One region of the Streptomyces sp. NPDC018833 genome, then DNA from elsewhere that is predicted to be linked to it. Evidence: riboswitches for the same ligand, from Rfam matches in the RefSeq annotation. Region 1 holds a riboswitch; each other region holds the start of a gene.
What was found. Region 1 has a riboswitch for cobalamin ahead of ACH5AF_RS27170 (ABC transporter substrate-binding protein). Riboswitches for the same ligand answer to the same signal wherever they lie in the genome.
Positions count from the first base shown of each region.

Region 2: linked by a shared signal. The riboswitch ahead of ACH5AF_RS22770 (ribonucleoside-diphosphate reductase subunit alpha) and the one ahead of ACH5AF_RS27170 (ABC transporter substrate-binding protein) in region 1 are both predicted to bind cobalamin.
Region 3: linked by a shared signal. The riboswitch ahead of ACH5AF_RS05720 (energy-coupling factor ABC transporter permease) and the one ahead of ACH5AF_RS27170 (ABC transporter substrate-binding protein) in region 1 are both predicted to bind cobalamin.
Region 4: linked by a shared signal. The riboswitch ahead of ACH5AF_RS32855 (cobalamin biosynthesis protein) and the one ahead of ACH5AF_RS27170 (ABC transporter substrate-binding protein) in region 1 are both predicted to bind cobalamin.

Region 1 is NZ_JBIRZM010000015.1:193,512-198,194, forward strand. Features, by position in the region: gene ACH5AF_RS27155 (IS3 family transposase) at 1-267, opposite strand, end outside; gene ACH5AF_RS27160 (transposase) at 189-731, opposite strand; partial or broken gene ACH5AF_RS27165 (histidinol phosphatase) at 796-936, shown strand; cobalamin riboswitch at 992-1,177, shown strand; gene ACH5AF_RS27170 (ABC transporter substrate-binding protein) at 1,404-2,639, shown strand; gene ACH5AF_RS27175 (FecCD family ABC transporter permease) at 2,636-3,739, shown strand; gene ACH5AF_RS27180 (ABC transporter ATP-binding protein) at 3,736-4,683, shown strand, end outside.
Region 2 is NZ_JBIRZM010000011.1:234,317-238,999, forward strand. Features, by position in the region: gene ACH5AF_RS22770 (ribonucleoside-diphosphate reductase subunit alpha) at 1-1,527, opposite strand, end outside; cobalamin riboswitch at 1,666-1,799, opposite strand; gene ACH5AF_RS22775 (Uma2 family endonuclease) at 1,906-2,490, shown strand; gene mctP (monocarboxylate uptake permease MctP) at 2,555-4,189, opposite strand; gene ACH5AF_RS22785 (DUF3311 domain-containing protein) at 4,186-4,467, opposite strand.
Region 3 is NZ_JBIRZM010000002.1:389,040-393,722, forward strand. Features, by position in the region: gene dhaK (dihydroxyacetone kinase subunit DhaK) at 262-1,254, shown strand; gene dhaL (dihydroxyacetone kinase subunit DhaL) at 1,302-1,916, shown strand; gene ACH5AF_RS05715 (PTS-dependent dihydroxyacetone kinase phosphotransferase subunit DhaM) at 1,913-2,326, shown strand; cobalamin riboswitch at 2,428-2,625, shown strand; gene ACH5AF_RS05720 (energy-coupling factor ABC transporter permease) at 2,654-3,343, shown strand; gene ACH5AF_RS05725 (energy-coupling factor ABC transporter substrate-binding protein) at 3,340-3,807, shown strand; gene cbiQ (cobalt ECF transporter T component CbiQ) at 3,814-4,563, shown strand; gene ACH5AF_RS05735 (energy-coupling factor ABC transporter ATP-binding protein) at 4,560-4,683, shown strand, end outside.
Region 4 is NZ_JBIRZM010000024.1:43,934-48,616, forward strand. Features, by position in the region: gene ACH5AF_RS32845 (putative cobaltochelatase) at 1-886, opposite strand, end outside; gene ACH5AF_RS32850 (cobyric acid synthase) at 940-2,448, opposite strand; gene ACH5AF_RS32855 (cobalamin biosynthesis protein) at 2,445-3,395, opposite strand; cobalamin riboswitch at 3,485-3,627, opposite strand; gene ACH5AF_RS32860 (hypothetical protein) at 3,774-3,995, opposite strand; gene ACH5AF_RS32865 (anion permease) at 4,008-4,683, opposite strand, start outside.

The sequences.
Region 1 (4,683 bases):
CTCCGCGGTGGGCAGGTAGGTGATGTCGCCGACCAGCTCGGTGCCGGGGCGCTCGGCGTGGAAGTCGCGGCCGATCAGGTCCGGGGCCGGCTTCGCCTTCATATCCGGCCGGGTCAGCGAGCACCGCTTGCGGCGGGTGACGCCGCGGATGCCGCGCTCGCGCATCACGCGGGCGACGCGCTTGCGGTTCACCCCGCGCCCCCGACGCCGCAGCTCGGCGTGGATGCGCGGAACGCCGTAGGCGCGACGGGAAGCGAGGTGCGGCACCGTGATCTCGTGCGCGAGCGCGTCGTCGGCGGACTGCCGGGCGCGAGGGGCGGCCTCGCCTCGCGCCGGGCGTAGCAGGAGGAGCGGGCCACATGCAGCACCCGGCACAGCAGAACGATCGGGTAGTTCGCCTTCTCCGCATGGATGAACCGGTACAACTCGCTCACCGGTCGTTCTCCTTCACGAAGAAGGCGGTCGCCTTTTTTCAGGATCTCGATCGTCTGCTGCTGTTCGCGGTTCTCCTTGCGCAGCCGCTTGAGCTCCTCGCGCTCGGCACTGGTCAACTCGCCGGGGGTGCCCTCGCCCCGGTCCGTCTTGGCCTCGCGGTACCAGCCGCGCAAGGATTCGGAGCTGATGCCGAACTCCCCCGCGACCGCAGTGACCGTCTTGCCCGAGGAGTCGACGAGCGCGACAGCGTCCCCCTTGAACTCCTCGGAGTACCGCTTCGTGTACTTGCTTCCCACCTGGTGCTACTTCCTCTGGAACCTCAAGTCCCAGTCTCCAGGTGTCCACGATCAAGGGGAAGCTTCACCCCAACTCCTGGCCCAGGTCTACGGCGTGACGAGCGAGGTCACCGCCCATCCGCGCACGGGCGCGCCCCAGGTGACCTTCCTCCCCGGCGAGCCTCACCCGGCCGCGCCGACCGGGGCAGAGCACTCCTTGTCGTGATGGCTGCACTTACGGCTGTGGCTGATCGCACAGAGGTGCGTCTGGCGGGCCGGGGCCGGTTCTGCGATGCTTCCGTCCGACAAGCGACGGCGGAACGAGGAAGCCGGTGAGATTCCGGCACGGTACCGCCACTGTGTAAGGGGAGCGACTCCACCCATGGCCACCACCCCATCCGGGAGTGGGAAGGCCGGAGAAGCTGTGATCCCGAGTCAGGAGACTCACGCCGTCGCACCTCGATGTACGGGGCGGATTTCCCCAGGAGAGGCGGTGGCACTCGTGTGCCTGCATATGTGCGGTGGCAGCCAGGTGCTGCCCGTGGTTCTGCGGAGTCGGCCTGCCTGGCTTAACGCACGGGCCCGTTCCCCAAGGGACTGAAGAACCGCCCCCAGCGGATTCCTTCCCGTACACCGCATCACGCGCATCGGAATGCCGGTACGCGCTGCCCACGCACGCCACCAGGAGTCACCTTGTCCGTACGGTCCCTCATGCCCGGCCGCCGTCTGGTCGCCGCGGCAGCCTGCCTGACCGCCGCCCTCACACTCACCGCATGCGGCGGTGACTCCGGCCCACCCGCCGACGCCAAGGCAAAGACCGCCGGGAAGGGCTGCATCAAGGACTTCGACCCGGCCAAGGACTACTTCCCGGTCAAGTCGACGGTGAAGCACGCCAAGAACTTCTCCCTCCGGTATGAGAAGAGCTACCAGGTCCTCACCGTCAAGGAGCCCTTCCCCAAGGGCAAGCCCGAGTCATACGTACTGGTCAAGTGCGGTGCGCCGAAGCCAAAGCTGACCGGTGACCTGGCGTCCGCACAGCAGGTCTCCGTTCCCGTCAAGAGCCTGTACTCCGCCTCCACCACCCACCTTCCGCTGCTGACCGAGACCGGAACCCTGGGCGTGCTGACCGGTGTCGCGAGCGCCACGGCCATCTCCTCCGCCGAGGTGATCGAGGGGGTGAAGGCAGGCAAGGTCACCGAGTACGCCAAGGACCGCACACTCAACGCCGAGACCGTCATCGGCGCCAAGCCCGACGTCCTGATGACCCAGGGCACCGACGACCCGCAGTACCCCAAGCTGCGTCAGGCCGGCATCGCTGTCGTCGCCAACGCCGAGTGGCTGGAGCCGAGTCCGCTCGGCCGCGCCGAGTGGGTCAAGGCCATGGCCGCGCTCACCGGGGCGGAGCAGCGCGCCGGCGAGGTGTTCAGCACCATCGAGGGCGACTACCGGAAGGTCGCCGAAAAGGGCGCGCAAGCGGTCAAGGCGGGCAAGCCCGTGGAGGTCCTGCCCGGCACGATGTACCAGGGCACCTGGTCCATGCCCGCCGGCAGCAGCTACGCGGCCCAACTGATCAAGGACGCGGGCGGCACCTACCCGTGGGCCGGCGATCCGGGCACCGGCGGCCTCCAGCTCAACTTCGAGGCCGTGTACGCAAAAGGCGGCCAAGCCCCGGTCTGGATCGCCGACCAGCAGTGGAAGTCCACTGCCGACGCGGTGAAGGCCGACAGCCGGTACGGGCAGCTGAAGGCCGTGTCCGACGGTGGGGTCTGGACGAACACCAAGGCGCTCGGCCCCGGCGGCGGCAACGACTACTTCGAGCGCGGTGTGCTGCGCCCGGACCTCGTCCTTGCCGACCTCTTCGCGCTGATGCACCCGGACCAGGCGAAGGACCACACGTTCACCTTCTACCAGCAGGTGCCCAAGGCGTGACGACGCACATGACCCTGGCGTCGGCCGCCGCCCCGGACGCCCCGCGCGCCGCGCGGCCGGGACGGCGGCGCCTCTCCGTCGTCCTCGCTCTCGCGGTCGGTACCGCCGTGCTGTTTGTGCTCACCCTCGCGACAGGCTCCCATCCGGTGCCGGTGGCGGACGTGGTGCGGATCCTGTTCGGTGCCACCGCCGACGACCCGCGCTGGACCGTGATCGTCGAAGAGGTCAGACTGCCGCGCGCGCTGACCGCCGCCGGCGTCGGGGCCGCCCTCGCGGTGGCGGGCCTGCAGATGCAGACCCTGTTCCGCAACGCGCTGGCCGATCCGTTCTCCCTAGGGGTGAGCTCGGGTGCCAGCATGGGCGTCGCCGCCGTGGTGGTCGGCACCGGCGGCGTCGCCGGCAGCTTCACCGGAGACCTGGCCGGCCTGGGGCGCGTAGGCGTCGTCATCGCCGCCTCTCTCGGCGCCGCCGCCGTGCTGGCCCTCGTCCTGCTGATCTCCAGGTGGGTGCGGTCGGCCGTCACGTTGCTCGTCATCGGCGTCATGATCGGCTCGGCGGCCACCGCGGTGGTCGGCGTGATGCTCGTCTACGCCCGGCCCGAGCGCGCCCAGCAGTTCGTCATGTGGGGCCTGGGCAGTTTCAGCGCCACCACCTGGCCCGACCTCCAGGTGATGCTGCCCGTCATCGGCGCGGGCCTGCTCACGGCGCTGCTGACCGCCAAACGTCTCAACGCCCTGCTGCTGGGCGAGGACTACGCCCGCACCATGGGGCTGAACGTGGGGCGCAGCCGCGATCTGGCACTGTTCGGCACGGCGCTGCTCGCGGGCGCGGCCACGGCGTTCTGCGGCCCGATCGCCTTCGTGGGCCTGGCCGTCCCGCACCTGACGCGCGTGGCGCTGGGGACCTCGGACCACCGGGCGCTCATCCCGGCGTCCATGCTCGCCGGGGCGTTCCTCGCGCTGGCCTGCGCGCTGTTGAGCCAGCCGCCCGGCACGGACTCCGTACTGCCGCTCAACGCCATCACCTCGCTGTTCGGCGCCCCCGTCGTCATCACGTTCCTGATCCGCAGCCGTCGCGGCGTACAAGGGGTGGCCTCGTGACCGACACCATGACCGAACCCGTAACGGACACGGCCGACCGACAGGACCGCCCCGAGGGTCTCGCCACCGAAGGGCTCGCCGTCGGCTACAGGACCCGGTCGCCGCGCGGGCGCGGAGCGAACCGGGCCGTGCTGTCGGGCCTCAACCTGGAAGCGCGAGTCGGCGAACTGACCGTGCTCCTCGGGCCCAACGGCGCGGGCAAATCCACGCTGCTGCGCACCCTGTGCGGTCTCCTGCCACCACTCGACGGCCGGATACACATCGGCGGGGCGGACCTGGCACACCAGCCGCCGACCACTCTCGCCCGCCGGCTGGCAGTTGTCCTGACCGACCGGGTGGACGCCGGGCTGCTGTCCGTACGGGAACTGGCCGGGCTCGGCCGACACCCGCACACCGGATTCACCGGCCGCCTCACAGCCGCGGACCACGCGGCCGTCGCTTGGTCGCTGCAGGCGGTGGGCGCGGGGCATCTGGCGGACCGGCCGGCCGCCGAACTCTCCGACGGCGAACGCCAGCGCGTCCTGACGGCCCGCGCCCTCGCCCAGGAGCCCGATGTCCTCCTCCTCGACGAGCCGACCGCCTTCCTCGACGTGCCCTCACGGGTGGCACTCACCGTTCTGTTGCGCGACCTCGCCCGGGACAAGGGCCTGACCGTCGTGGTCAGCACCCACGACCTGGAGCTGGCACTGCGGGTGGCCGACGCGGTGTGGCTCGTCGACCGCGAATCCGGGGTCCACGCCGGGGCACCCGAGGACCTGATCCGCAGTGGCGCCGTCGCCGCCGCCTTCGACGCCGACCATCTCGCCTTCGACGCGGTGTCCGGCACGTTCGGCCTGCGCCGCACCGCACGCGCTCACGTGGCGGTGGACGCGCCGGCCGATGTGCTTCCGCTCCTCGAACGCGCCCTCGCCCGCGAAGGACTGGCCGTCGCGGCCCCGGGCGAC
Region 2 (4,683 bases), on a different contig from region 1:
GGAGCGCCCGGCCTGCTCGGTCGGGTAGAAATTGATGTCGACGACTCGGTCGAGGAAGGTGACCGCGGTGCGGACGGTGGCGTCCAGCCGCTCCCAGGCAATCCCCCCGCCGTCGGCTCCCTGCTCGACGAAGGCGCCGAGGTTCACCGAGCCGAGGTTGCAGACGGCCGTCTCGCCGTCGTCGGTGACCTCCAGGATCTCGGTGCACAGGTTCGAGGAGTGCACGACCGGGCCGGGCTCGGCGGTCTGGTTGGCGGTGCGGTTGGAGGCGTCCTTGAAGGTCATCCAGCCGTTGCCGGTCTGCGCGAGCGTGCGCATCATGCGGCCGTAGAGATCGCGTGCCGGAATGGTCCGGCGGGCGAGGCCGGCGGCCTCGGCCCGGCGGTAGGCCGCGTCGAACGCCTCGCCCCACAGGTCGACCAGTTCGGGCACGTCGGCCGGTGAGAACAGCGACCAGTCGGAGTCGGCCTCGACGCGCCGCATGAACTCGTCGGGGATCCAGTGCGCGAGGTTGAGGTTGTGCGTACGCCGGGCGTCCTCACCGGTGTTGTCGCGCAGCTCCAGGAACTCCTCGATGTCCGCGTGCCAGGTCTCCAGGTAGATCGCGGCGGCGCCCTTGCGCCGGCCGCCCTGGTTCACGGCGGCGACGGAGGCGTCGAGGGTCTTGAGGAACGGGACGATGCCGTTGGAGTGGCCGTTGGTGCCGCGGATCAGCGAACCCCGGGCGCGGATGCGGGAGTACGAGAGCCCGATGCCGCCCGCGTGCTTCGAAAGGCGCGCGACCTGGTGGTAGCGGTCGTAGATCGAGTCGAGTTCGTCGAGGGGTGAGTCCAGCAGGTAGCAGGACGACATCTGGGGGTGGCGGGTGCCGGAGTTGAAGAGCGTGGGGGAGGAGGGGAGATAGTCGAGCCGGCTCATCAGGCCGTACAGGTCGGCCACCTCGTCCACCGCGCGGGTGCTGCCCGTCTTTGAATCGGATGCAGTCTCGGCGAGGCCGGAGGCTACGCGCAGCATGAAGTGCTGTGGCGTCTCGATGACCTGACGGCTGATGGGGTGGCGCAGGAGGTAGCGGCTGTAGAGCGTGCGCAGGCCGAAGTAGCCGAAGCGGTCGTCGGCACCCGGGTCGATCAGTGCGTCGAGCCTGGCGGCGTGCCGGGCCACGAACGCGGCCGTGCGGTCGGCGATCAGGCCCTCGCGGTGGCCGACCGAGACGGAGGCGGAGAACGACACCGCGCCCTCACCCGCAGCCTCGTCGGCGATGGTGCGGGTCAGCAGCCGGGCGGCGAGACGGGAGTAGGCCGGGTCCTCGGAGATGAGGCCGGCGGCGGCATCGGTGGCGAGGGAGCGAAGTTCGGCCGCGTCGGATCCGGCGTGCCGGCCGCGCAGCGCGGCTGCGGCGACCCTGCCGGGGTCGGCGTCGGGCAGATCGGCGGTGAGGTCCGTCAGGGTCCGCAGAAGTACGGTCCCGGGGCCGTCCGCGGTCCGGTCTGCGGTGCCTGAAGCCGGATCGGCTGGCGCGATGGTCATGTGGTGCTCTCCCTCGCTCGGCTCTGGGCCGGCGGAGGGCGGGGCCATTCGGTCGCCGGATCCGCGTACGGGCAAGCACGACTGATGGCGTCCACCGGCCCAACCGCGAGGCCCGGACGTCTCGGCACCCGGTTCGGTCGAGCCGGATGCACCGTCGGCAGGTCCTCGGACTTGTCGGATACGGCGAAGCGCACCGGATCACACCGTTGCGGGACAGTTCCGGATTCGCACCGGATTCCCCTGCGGCGACAGCGAGCATGAGCATACATGTGGGGGCGGGTGGCTGCGCATGCCCCCACATGTTGTGTCTCCGTGGCGAACGGAAGGCCGGGCGGTGAGCTGTGAACCTCGCTATCGTGGTGGACGAAGGGAGGGTCCATGACCGTGACCACCGATCGCCCGCACCTGGACACCGACGACTTCGACGAGGTCTTCCGGATACTGGCCCGCACGACCGAGGGCGTGCGTCTGGAACTGATCGACGGGAAGCTCAGGAGCAAAGCGGTGCTGGACGGGGATCACGGGCGCATCATCCAGTGGCTGACGCGCATCTGCATGCAGGCGCGTCCGGAGCTGTGGCTCCATCCGGACCAAGGCCTGAAGGTGCAGGAGTACCGGAAGGGCCGGGCCAGGCCGGACGGCTCCCTGGCTCCCAGTGACGCCTTCGTCGGCCAAGGCGAGTGGGCAGACCCCGACCAGGTGCTCATGGCCGTCGAGGTCACCTCGTACGACTCGGACACCGACGAACGCGACCGCGTCGAGAAGCCACGCTCGTACGCCCAGACGGGCATCCCGGTCTACTTGCTGATCGACCGGGACAGCTGCGAAGTGACGGTCTTCAGTCAGCCCGACGGCGTGCGCTACGAGAACGCCCACACCGTGCCCTTTGGCAAGGACATCAGCCTGCCGGCACCAGTGGACATCACCCTGGTGACCGAGCAGCTCAAGGACTGGGTGAACTGACCGCACGACGAAGGGCCGTCGCATCTCCCCCGGGGAGACGCGACGGCCCTTGCGTACGCGATCGTCAGTGGCCGCCGGGGGCACCCGCCGTGGCCGACGGCAGCTCGGTCTTGACGCCGGGGTCTCCCGCGTCGGCCGTGTAGTCGGACGGGCTGGTCTCGTCGACGCCGTCGGGGGCCTTGAGCGCCTTCAGGACGAAGGTGAGGACCACGGTGACGACGACGTTCAGCACGAACGCGGTGAGGCCGATGTAGCCGATCTCGCCGATGCCGGGGATCTCGGCCGACGAGCCGCCGAAGTGCTTCTGCGTCGGGCTGGCCACACCGTACGCGGCGGCCGTGCCGTAGATCATGCCGGCCGCCCAGCCGGCGATGAGCGCCCAGCGGTGGAACCAGCGGGTGAACAGGCCGCCCACCAGGGCAGGGAACGTCTGCAGGATCCAGATGCCGCCCAGCAGCTGGAAGTTGATCGCCACGGTCTTGTCCATGGTGAGGACGAAGGCCAGGGCGCCGACCTTCACCAGCAGCGAGACCAGCTTGGAGACCTTGGTCTCCTGCGCCGGCGTCGCGTCGGGCTTGAGGAAGTCCTTGTAGATGTTCCGCGTGAACAGGTTGGCCGCGGCGATGGACATGATGGCCGCGGGGACCAGCGCTCCGATGCCGATCGCGGCGAACGCGACGCCCGCGAACCAGTCCGGGAACATGTTCTCGAACAGCTGCGGGATGGCGAGCTGACCGTTGGTCACCTTCACGCCCGCGGCGATGGCCATGAAGCCGAGCAGCGCCAGCAGGCCGAGCATCAGCGAGTACAGCGGCAGGATGGTGGTGTTGCGGCGGATCACCTCACGGCTGCGCGAGGAGAGCGTCGCCGTGATGGAGTGCGGGTACATGAAGAGCGCGAGCGCCGAGCCGAGCGCCAGGGTGGCGTAGCCCCACTGGCCCAACTCACCGGGCACCAGCGCACCACGTGGCTTGTCGGTCGCCGGGTTGATCTGGGTGTACGCCTCTCCGGCCTTGGCGAAGATGTCGTCGAAGCCGCCCAGCTTGATCGGGATGTAGATGATCGCCACGGCGATGACGATGTAGATCAGCGTGTCCTTGACGAACGCGATGAGCGCCGGGGCGCGCAGGCCGGAGGAGTACGTGTAGGCCGCGAGCACACCGAAGGCGATCAGCAGGGGCAGGTCCTTGATGAACCAGTTGGTGTCCTCGCCGCCGCCGACGCCCATGACGTCGAGCACGGCCTGGATGCCGACCAACTGGAGCGCGATGTACGGCATGGTGGCGAGGATGCCGGTGACGGCGACGGCCAGCGACAGGCCCTTGGAGCCGAAGCGTCCGCGGACGAAGTCCGAGGTGGTGACGTAGCCGTGCTTGTGCGACACCGACCACAGCCGCGGCAGGAAGGTGAAGATCAGCGGGTAGACGAGGATCGTGTAGGGGACGGCGAAGAAGCCGGCCGCGCCCGCCGCGTAGATGGCCGCCGGGACGGCGACGAAGGTGTACGCGGTGTAGAGGTCGCCGCCGAGCAGGAACCAGGTCACCCAGGTGCCGAACGACCGGCCGCCCAGGCCCCATTCGTCGAGGCTGTGCTCGTTCTCGGCCTTGCGCCAGCGCGCGGCCAGGAAGCCCATGACCGTCACGGCCACGAAGAAGAAGATGAAGACGCCGAGTGCGACGCCGTTCACGCCGTCCTTCACTGGGACGCACCCCCTTTGCGAGCGCGCTGGTCACGCTGCCACAGCTTGTAGGCGATCATCGTCAGCACGGTCGATACCAGGACCCAGAGCATCTGGTACCAGTAGAAGAACGGCATGCCGATGAAGGTCGGCTCGAGCTTCGCGTAGGAACCGACCCAGAGCATCGCCACGAAGGGCGCGAACAGGCAGAGGGCGATGATCACGCGCACCGGTGTGACGACCGGTTGTTTCGCTTCGGGCGCTTCAGGCGCGTCCGGTGCCTCGGGCAGTGCTGACATGCGGCTCCGTCCCCTCACTGGTCACCTGTGTAATGCGCACGAAATCTAGGCGAGCCGTTCGAGCCTCGTCATCCCCCGTCCGCATATCGGTACGGCAACGACTTCGCGCCATGACTGTGCAAAACATGACATGGCGTCGCAACCTGCTGCGACGCCATGCCGGACACCCTGTCAGGTGGGAACCACGGTCTCGGCCGGACCACGACGTGAGCCCGC
Region 3 (4,683 bases), on a different contig from region 1:
GACGCGATCGAGGCGTCGTTCCCCCGATCTGGCGCATTTCTCCGATACTGGATTCCGATACTGGATGTTGTCGCCGGGCCTGCCGATGTCAGGCGAAGCGCCTGACAGACATTCGGGAAAACAGCATCAGCCCCACCAGAAACCACCCGTCCGACGCCGACCGACGACCGCTCAGGGCCACGGCCGGCCCCGTACACACCCGACGACCAGGCAAACCCTCTTCAGCAGGGGCCTGGCCGGCAACTTCCCCAGGAGGAACCCTTGAGGATGCTCATCAACGTGCCGGAGACCGTCGTCGCGGACGCGCTGCGCGGGATGGCCGCCGCGTTTCCCGAGCTCAACGTCGACGTGGACAACCGCGTGATCATCCGGCGGGACGCACCGGTCGCCGGAAAGGTGGCGCTCGTCTCCGGAGGCGGATCGGGGCACGAGCCGTTGCACGGCGGGTTCGTCGGGCCCGGGATGCTGGACGGGGCCTGTCCGGGTGAAGTGTTCACGAGCCCCGTGCCCGACCAGATGGTGCGGGCCGCCGCCGCTGTCGAGAGCGGCGAGGGCGTGCTGTTCGTCGTCAAGAACTACACCGGTGACGTGCTCAACTTCCAGATGGCGGCCGAGCTCGCCGAGGACGAGGGTGTGCGGCTCGCCACCGTGCTGGTCGACGACGACGTCGCCGTGACCGACAGTCTGTACACGGCGGGCCGGCGCGGCACCGGTGCGACCCTGTTCGTGGAGAAGATCGCGGGCGCCGCCGCCGAGGAAGGCGCCCCGCTGGAGCGGGTCGAGTCCATCGCCCGGCAGGTGAACGCGTCCTCCCGCAGCTTCGGGGTCGCGCTCAGCGCGTGCAGTACCCCCGCCAAGGGCGGCCCCACCTTCGATCTTCCGCCAGGTGAGCTGGAGTTGGGCGTCGGCATCCACGGCGAGCCGGGCCGGGAGCGGCGGGCGATGATGACGGCACGGGAGATCGCGGACTTCGCCGTCGGCGCGGTCCTCGACGACCTGCGCCCCACCCGCCCGGTGATCGCGCTCGTCAACGGGATGGGCGGCACTCCTCTGCTGGAGCTGTACGGCTTCAACGCCGAGGTGCAGCGGGTGCTCACCGAACGCGACGTCGTGGTGGCCCGCACGCTCGTCGGCAACTACGTCACCTCGCTCGACATGTCGGGCTGCTCGGTGACGCTGTGCCAGGTGGACGAGGAGCTGCTGAGGCTGTGGGACGCGCCGGTGCAGACGCCCGCCCTGCGGTGGGGACGCTGAGCGTCCGCCCCGCCGCCCGACCGGTGATCCGATCCCAGGAGTCTCCCGTGCTCGACGCCCCATTCTTCCGCCGCTGGCTCACGACCGCCGCCGCGGCCGTGGACCGCGAGGCCGACCATCTGACCGAGCTGGATTCCGCGATCGGCGACGCCGATCACGGAAGCAACCTCCAGCGCGGGTTCGCGGCGGTCGTCGCGGCCTTGGAGAAGGAGGTGCCGGCCGCTCCCGGAGCCGTACTGGTCCTGGCGGGGCGGCAGTTGATCTCGACAGTGGGCGGGGCTTCCGGGCCGCTGTACGGGACGCTGCTGCGGCGGACCGGCAAGGCACTGGGCGACGACGCCGAGGTGAGCGCAGGGCAGCTGGCCGAGGCGCTGAGGGCGGGGGTCGCGGCCGTGGCCCAGCTGGGCGGCGCCAAGGCGGGCGACAAGACGATGCTGGACGCTCTGGAGCCGGCCGTCGCCGCGCTCGGCGACAGCACACAGTCGTTCGCCGCGGCTCGTGAGGCGGCCGAACAAGGGGCGGTGGCGACGGTGCCGCTACAGGCGCGCAAGGGCAGGGCCAGCTATCTCGGGGAGCGGAGCATCGGGCATCAGGATCCGGGGGCGACGTCGTCGGCGCTGCTCGTGGCGGCGCTCGCCGAGACGGCGGAGGCGGCCGGATGAGCGGCGACAGCCGACGGGTCGGGATCGTGCTGGTGTCGCACAGCGCGGACGTGGCGCGTTCGGTCGCCGCTCTGGCACGCGGTCTTGCGGGCGGCGGTGAGCTCGCCCCGGTCGCCGCGGCGGGCGGCACGCCGGACGGCGGCCTCGGCACCAGCTCGGAGTTGATCTCGGCCGCGGCAGCGGAGGTGGACGGTGGCGCGGGCGTGGCCGTGCTGGTCGATCTGGGCAGTGCCGTGCTCACGGTGAAGGCCCTGCTCGCCGAGGGCGACGAACTGCCCGACGGCACACGGCTGGTGGACGCGCCCTTCCTCGAGGGCGCGGTGGCCGCGGTGGTGACCGCTTCGGCCGGGGGCGACCTGGACGCGGTGGAGGCGGCGGCCTCGGAGGCGTACGGCTACCGCAAGGAGTGAGGAGTGGCAGGTGGGGCCCGTGCGGCCGGGTGTGGCGAACGGCTCACCCGGCAGCGGGCCGGTGCACCCGTGCGCGGCTTGTGATGTCGCTGGTCGGCGCACTACTGTCACGGAGCCTTGGTGTTCGGGAAACCGGTGAAGTACCGGTGCGGCCCTCGCCACTGTGATCGGGAAGTCCGGCTCCACCCCCTCAGGGGAAGTCACTGGGCAACCGCGGGAGTCCGCGGTACCTGGGAAGGCGGAGTCACGGGCGGCATGACCCGTCAGCCAGGAGACCGGCCAGGGCGCGCTGTCCATCCACGAGGTGCTGGAGAGGGTCTCCCGACCATGCATATAGCCGAGGGGTATCTGCCCCCGTTGCACGCCGCCGCCTGGGGCGTCGCGGCCGCCCCGTTCGTCGTCCACGGTGTACGCGCCCTGACCCGTGAAGTCAGGGACCACCCGGAGTCCACCCTGCTGCTCGGCGCGTCCGGTGCCTTCACGTTCGTGCTCTCCGCGCTGAAGATCCCGTCGGTGACGGGCAGCTGCTCGCATCCGACCGGAACGGGACTCGGCGCGATCCTGTTCCGGCCGCCGATCATGGCGGTGCTCGGCACGATCACCCTGTTGTTCCAGGCGCTGTTGCTGGCGCACGGCGGCCTCACGACGCTCGGCGCCAACGTGTTCTCCTTGGCGATCGTCGGCCCGTGGGCCGGTTACGGGGTCTACCGGCTGCTGCGGCGCTCCGGCGTCCCGCTGATGATGGCCGTGTTCTTCGGCGCGTTCATGGCCGACCTGTCGACGTACTGCGTCACCAGCGTGCAGCTGGCACTCGCGTTCCCCGACCCGAGCAGCGGATTCGCGGGCGCGCTCGCGAAGTTCGGCGGCATCTTCGCACTCACGCAGATCCCGCTCGCGGTGAGCGAGGGGCTGCTCACCGTGCTGGTGATGCGGCTGCTCAGCCAGTCCAGCAAGGGCGACCTTGCCCGGCTCGGCGTCCTGGTCCCGGGCGCGAAGAAGGAGGCCGTGGTCCGATGAGCCGTAACGCGAGGATCAATACGCTGCTGTTGCTGGTCGTGGCGGCGCTGGCCGTCCTGCCGCTCGCACTGGGGCTCGGCGACCACAAGGAGGAGCCGTTCACCGGATCCGACGGGCAGGCGGAGACGGCGATCACGGAGCTCGAACCGGACTACGAGCCGTGGTTCTCCCCGCTGTACGAGCCGCCGTCGGGCGAGATCGAGTCGGCGCTGTTCTCACTCCAGGCCGCGCTCGGCGCGGGAGTGCTGGCGTACTACTTCGGTCTGCGCAGGGGGCGCAGGCAGGGCGAGGAGCGGGCCGCGGCGCGCGCCGGAGAAGTCACCGGCGAGGTGACCACCGGCGTGCTCGCCGACGGGGCCGCCGACGAGATGACCGGCGAGGTCACCGAGGCGACGTCAGGCAGCGCGCGGACCGGCCTCTCCGGGGCCGACGGCCGCGACGCTCCGGCCACGAAGGTGCCCTAGCCGCCGATGCTGCCCATCGACGCGGCGGCGCACAGCAGTCGCTGGCGCCGACGCCATCCCTTTGAGAAGGCCGTCCTCGGACTGGGGCTGACCGTCACGGCGGTCTGCCTGCCGCCGTGGCCGGGCGCTGTCCTCGTGGCCGCCACCGCCCTCGGCGTCCTGCTGGGCCCAGCCGGGGTCGCGCCCCGGCAGCTGTGGCGGGCCTTCCGCATCCCGCTCGGGTTCTGCGTCACCGGGGCGCTGCCGCTGCTGTTCGCCGTGGGCGGTGCCGCGGGACCGGTGTCCTTCGCGCCCGACGGCCCCGAACATGCCGGGGAGTTGCTGCTGCGGACCTCCGCGGCCTCACTCGGCGTGTTGCTGTTCGCGTTCACCACACCGGTCTCCGACGCCCTGCCCCGGCTGGTGCGCGCCGGAGTGCCGCCGGCGGTGGTGGACGTGGCGCTGGTGATGTACCGGATCAGTTTCCTGCTGCTGGACGCGATCACCCGGGTCCGGCAGGCACAGGCCGCCCGCCTGGGTCACACGAGCCGGGCGGCGGCGTGGCGCTCGCTGGCCGGGCTGGGCGCGACCGCGTTCGTCCGCGCCTTCGACCGGGCGGAGCGCCTGCAGGCGGGGCTCGCCGGACGTGGCTACGACGGCACGCTGCGGGTTCTGGTGCCCCGGTCGTCCGTGTCGCGTCCCTTCCTCGCCTCCGTCGCCGCGCTGCTGGCGAGCATCGTGCTGCTCACCCACCTGCTGGAAAGGTTCGTCCTGTGATCGTTGAGCTCGTGGACGCCGGTTTCGCCTACGAGGACGGGCCCGCCGTGCTGAGCGGCGTCGGTTTCGCGCTCGCCGAGGGCCGCTCCACGGCGCTGCTGGGGCGCAACGGCAGCGGAA
Region 4 (4,683 bases), on a different contig from region 1:
CCTCACGGCGGCCGGCCCACGCGGCCAGCGCCGTCGCCGTACGCGCCATCACGATGTCCGCGCGCATGCCGTCCACCTCGAAGGCCGCGCAGGTCGCCGCGATCTGACGCAGCACCCCGTCACCGAGGACCACGCGCGGCAGCAGCTCCCGCGCCGCCACGATCCGGTCCCGCAGCGCCGCCTCCTCGTCCGCCCAGCGCGCCGCGAAGCCCGCCGGGTTCTCGTCGTACGCCAGCCTGCGGCGTACGACCTCCACCCGCCGGTCGGGGTCCCGGGAGGCTGCGACCTCCACCGTCAGGCCGAAGCGGTCCAGCAACTGCGGCCGCAACTCGCCCTCTTCGGGGTTCATGGTCCCGACGAGCAGGAAGCGCGCGTCATGCCGTACGGAGACGCCTTCGCGCTCCACGTAGGAGGCGCCCATGGCCGCGGCGTCCAGCAACAGGTCGATCAGGTGGTCGTGGAGCAGGTTGACCTCGTCGACGTACAGGATCCCGCGGTGCGCGTCCGCCAGCAGGCCGGGCTCGAAGGCCTTCACCCCCTCCGCGAGCGCTCGCTCGATGTCGAGCGCCCCGACCAGCCGGTCCTCGGAGGCGCCGACGGGCAGTTCGACCATGCGCGTGGGCCGGTGCTGCGCCGGGCTGTCCGTGTGCGGTCCGTCCGGGCACCGGGGATCGGGCGCGGCCGGATCGCAGGCGAAGCGGCACCCCGCCACCACCGGCACCGGCGGCAGCAGGTCCGCCAGCGCGCGCACCGCGGTGGACTTGGCCGTGCCCTTCTCTCCGCGAACCAGGACACCGCCCACCGCCGGGCTGACCGCGTTGAGCAGCAGCGCCAGCCGCAGGTCGTCCATGCCGACGACCGCGGTGAACGGATAACGGGTGCTCATGCTCACTCCTTGACGTGACGGGGTGTCACCTGGGGACGGGACCCGCGGGGCGCTCACGGTGCCCCCGGCGGGACGAACGGCAGCCCGTCCGGCGGGCCCTGCTCGATCAGCCGCAGCAGCGCGTCCGTGTCCGCGTGCTCCTCGATCAGATCGCCGAGCCGGTCCAGCTGCTCCTCGCGCAGCGCACCGAAGCTCGTGTCCGGCGCCGGCACGAAACGGCGGCCCGCCTGTGCGGCGATCCGGCGCAGGAACGCCCGGCGGAAGCCGTCGCTCTCCAGGGAGCCGTGCCAGTGCGTGCCCCACACCGACCCGACCCGGCAGCCGTCCAGGAACGCCTCGCCGCCGAGGACTTCGGCGACGCCATGGTGGATCTCGTAGCCCTCCACCCGCTCGCCGAGCGCCTCGCCGACGGGGCGCGCAAGGGTCTTCTCGTGCGCGAACCGCACCCGCACGGGCAGCAGTCCGAGTGCGTCGACGGCACCGGCCTTCGACTCGACCTCGTCCTCGATGCGCTCCGACAGGATCTGGAAGCCGCCGCAGACGCCCAGCACCGGCCTGCCCTCCGCCGCCCGCCGGACCAGAGCGTCCGCGAGCCCGCGCTCCCGCAGCCACGCCAGCGCCCGTACCGTGCCGCGCGTGCCCGGGACGACCACCAGGTCGGCGTCCGCCAGTTCTTCGGGGCGGTCCACGAAGCGCACCACGACACCCGGTTCGGCGGCCAGCGCGTCCACATCGGTGAAGTTCGACATCAGCGGTACCGCGCACACGGCGACCCGCAGCACGTCATCGCCGACCGGCGGAGCCACGACCGACTCCCTGACCGCCCCGCGCAGCGACACCCGCAGCCCGTCCTCCTCGTCGATGCCGAGGCCGTGCGCGTAGGGCAGGACGCCGAACGCCCGCCGCCCGGTGAGCCCGTGCAGCATGTCGAGTCCTGGCTCCAGCAGCGTCACGTCCCCGCGGAACTTGTTCACCAGGTAGCCGGCGACCAGCGCCTGGTCCTCGGGTGCCAGCAGCGCCGTCGTCCCGAAGAACTGCGCGAACACCCCGCCCCGGTCGATGTCCCCGACCACGAGCACCGGCAGTCGCGCGGCCCGCGCGATGCCCATGTTCACGATGTCCGTGCGCCGCAGATTGATCTCGGCCGGACTGCCCGCCCCTTCGCAGATCACCGCGTCATACGTGCCCCGCAGCTCCTCCAGGCACGCCAGAACCGGCTCGAACAACTCCCGCTGCCTGCCGCCGTGATAGCCCCTCGCGCTGAGCTCGCCGACCGGCCGGCCCATCAGCACGACCTGACTGGAGCGGTCGCTGCCGGGCTTGAGCAGCACCGGGTTCATCAGCGCGGTCGGCTCCACGCGGGCCGCCTGCGCCTGCATCGCCTGCGCCCGTCCGATCTCCGCGCCCTCGCGCGTCACGAACGAGTTCAGTGACATGTTCTGGCCCTTGAACGGCGCGACCTTCACCCCGCGCCGCACCAGCCAGCGGCAGATCCCGGCGGTGACGACGCTCTTGCCCGCGTCCGACGTGGTCCCCGCGACCAGCAGTCCGCCACCGCTCATGTACGCCTCCCCCTCATGGCCCCGTAGGCGAGCCGCGCTCCCGCGCACGCCACGAGCGTCAGCATTCCGATACGCCGCGACAGCCGCACGGCCCGGTCGATGTCGCCGAACTCCACCGCTCGGCCCTGCCCGCCCAGCACAGGCCGGTGCTCGACGCGGCCCCCGTACGACAGGGTCCCGCCCAGCCGTACGCCGAGCGCGCCCGCGAACGATGCCTCCACCGGGCCCGCGTTGGGGCTCGGATGCTTCGCCGCGTCGGCGCGCCACACGCGGACCGCCCCGCGTGGGTCCGGGCCCGCCACGGCGGCGAGCGCCGCGGTGAGCCGTGCGCCGGGCCAGCCCGCCACGTCGTCGAGCCGCGCGGAGGCCCAGCCGTAGCGCCGGTGGCGCGGTGACTTGTGGCCCACCATCGCGTCCAGCGTGTTCACCGCCCGGAAGCCGACGAGCCCGGGAACACCCGCGACCGCGCCCCACACCAGCGCGCCGACGACGGCGTCCGAGGTGTTCTCGGCGACCGACTCGACGACGGCACGGGCGATCTGCTGTTCGTCCAGGGCCTGCGGGTCACGCCCGCATAGATGGGGCAGCCGCGCACGGGCAGCCTCGACATCCCCCGCGGCCAGTGCCTCGCCGATGACGCGGGCCTCCCGGCCCAGCGTCGTGCCCCCGACCACGGCCCAGGTGGCGGCCGCGGTCAGGGCGACGGACGCGACGGGGGAGCGGCGCACGGCACGGGACGCCACCGCGCCCAGAGCCGCGGCGCCGCCCGCGCACACGGCGGTGTGCAGGGCGCCCCAGCCCCGGTGGTCGCGCCACAGCAGGCGCTCCACGGCGCCCGCGGCCCGCCCGAAGGCGGCCACGGGATGCCCGCGGCGGGGGTCGCCGACGAGCAGGTCACTGGCGAGGCCGGCGGCGGCGCCGTACACGAATACACGGTCGGCACGCATCGGGTCAGTGGTCCCGCAGGTGGTGTCCGACGGACAGGGCTGAACGGCAGCCAGGCATGGTGAGGTCCTCACTCAGGGTCCGCGCCCTGGTTCGACGTGACCGGCGGTGAGAGTTCCTGGCTCCCCGGCATGTGCGCCGGATGACAGTGGCGGGACCGCGCCGGATTCGCACCGGACTTCCTCTTCTGCCGCCGTATTTGGCCCCGGCAGTCCACCATGCCCGCGAACGCCCGTCAACTCACCCTTGACCTGCGGCAGGACAGTGTGCGAAGCCCCACATCCCGGATGCGCCGAAGCCGGGCCGAAGGCACACGGGGTGCCTCCGGCCCGGCTCCGAGCGGGACGGCGTCGTCAGCGGACGACAGGTGTCAGCGGGAGTCAGGTGACGATGAGATAGATCCCGTACGTCACGGCCGCGGCGCACAGGGCGAAGCAGGCGTAGGCGCCGGTGCGGACCATGGTGGCCGATCCGCCGTTCGCGCTCGCCGTCTCGTGCTTGGTCAGGCCCACGATGCCCAGGGTGAACAGGCCCACCAGGGCGACGGTGGCGATCAGGCTCACGCTGAACACGGAGCCGAGAGCTGCCCAGTCGATCTTCATGCTGATGATTCCTTACACCGTGGCCGGACGGACCGGCTCGGGGTCGGCCGGCGGCGTGGCCGGGGCCGGGATGGTGGTCTTGAGCTCGCCCGCGGGCGGCGGGGTGACGGCCGCGATGGCCGCGGTGACGACGCCCGCCGGCTCCCCGTCCGAGACGTCGTTGACGTTGGTGTGGTCGACGACCTGGCGGCGGGAGACGAACCAGATGGCGACGCAGGACGCGACCAGGAAGACGGCCACGGCCGCGACGCCCCAGGAACCCTGCTTGGTGACGAACTCCGAGCCCGCCGCGACGAGACCCGCGGCCGGCAGGGTCAGACCCCAGGCGACGAACATCCGGGTCGCGGTGGACCAGCGGACCACACCGCCCTTGCGGCCGAGACCCGCGCCCATCACCGCGCCGGAGCACGAGTGCGTGGTCGACAGCGAGAAGCCGAGGTTGGAGGAGGCGAGGATGACGCTCGCCGCACCGGTCTGGGCGGCGAAGCCCTGCTGCGGCTGCAGGTCGGTCAGGCCCTTGCCCATGGTGCGGATGATGCGCCAGCCGCCGAGGTAGGTGCCGAGGGCGATGGCGACACCGGCGGAGACGATGACCCACAGCGGAGGGTTGGAGCCCGGGGCGATGACGTTCCCGGCGACCAGGGCCAGGGTGATGATGCCCATCGTCTTCTGCGCGTCGTTGGTGCCG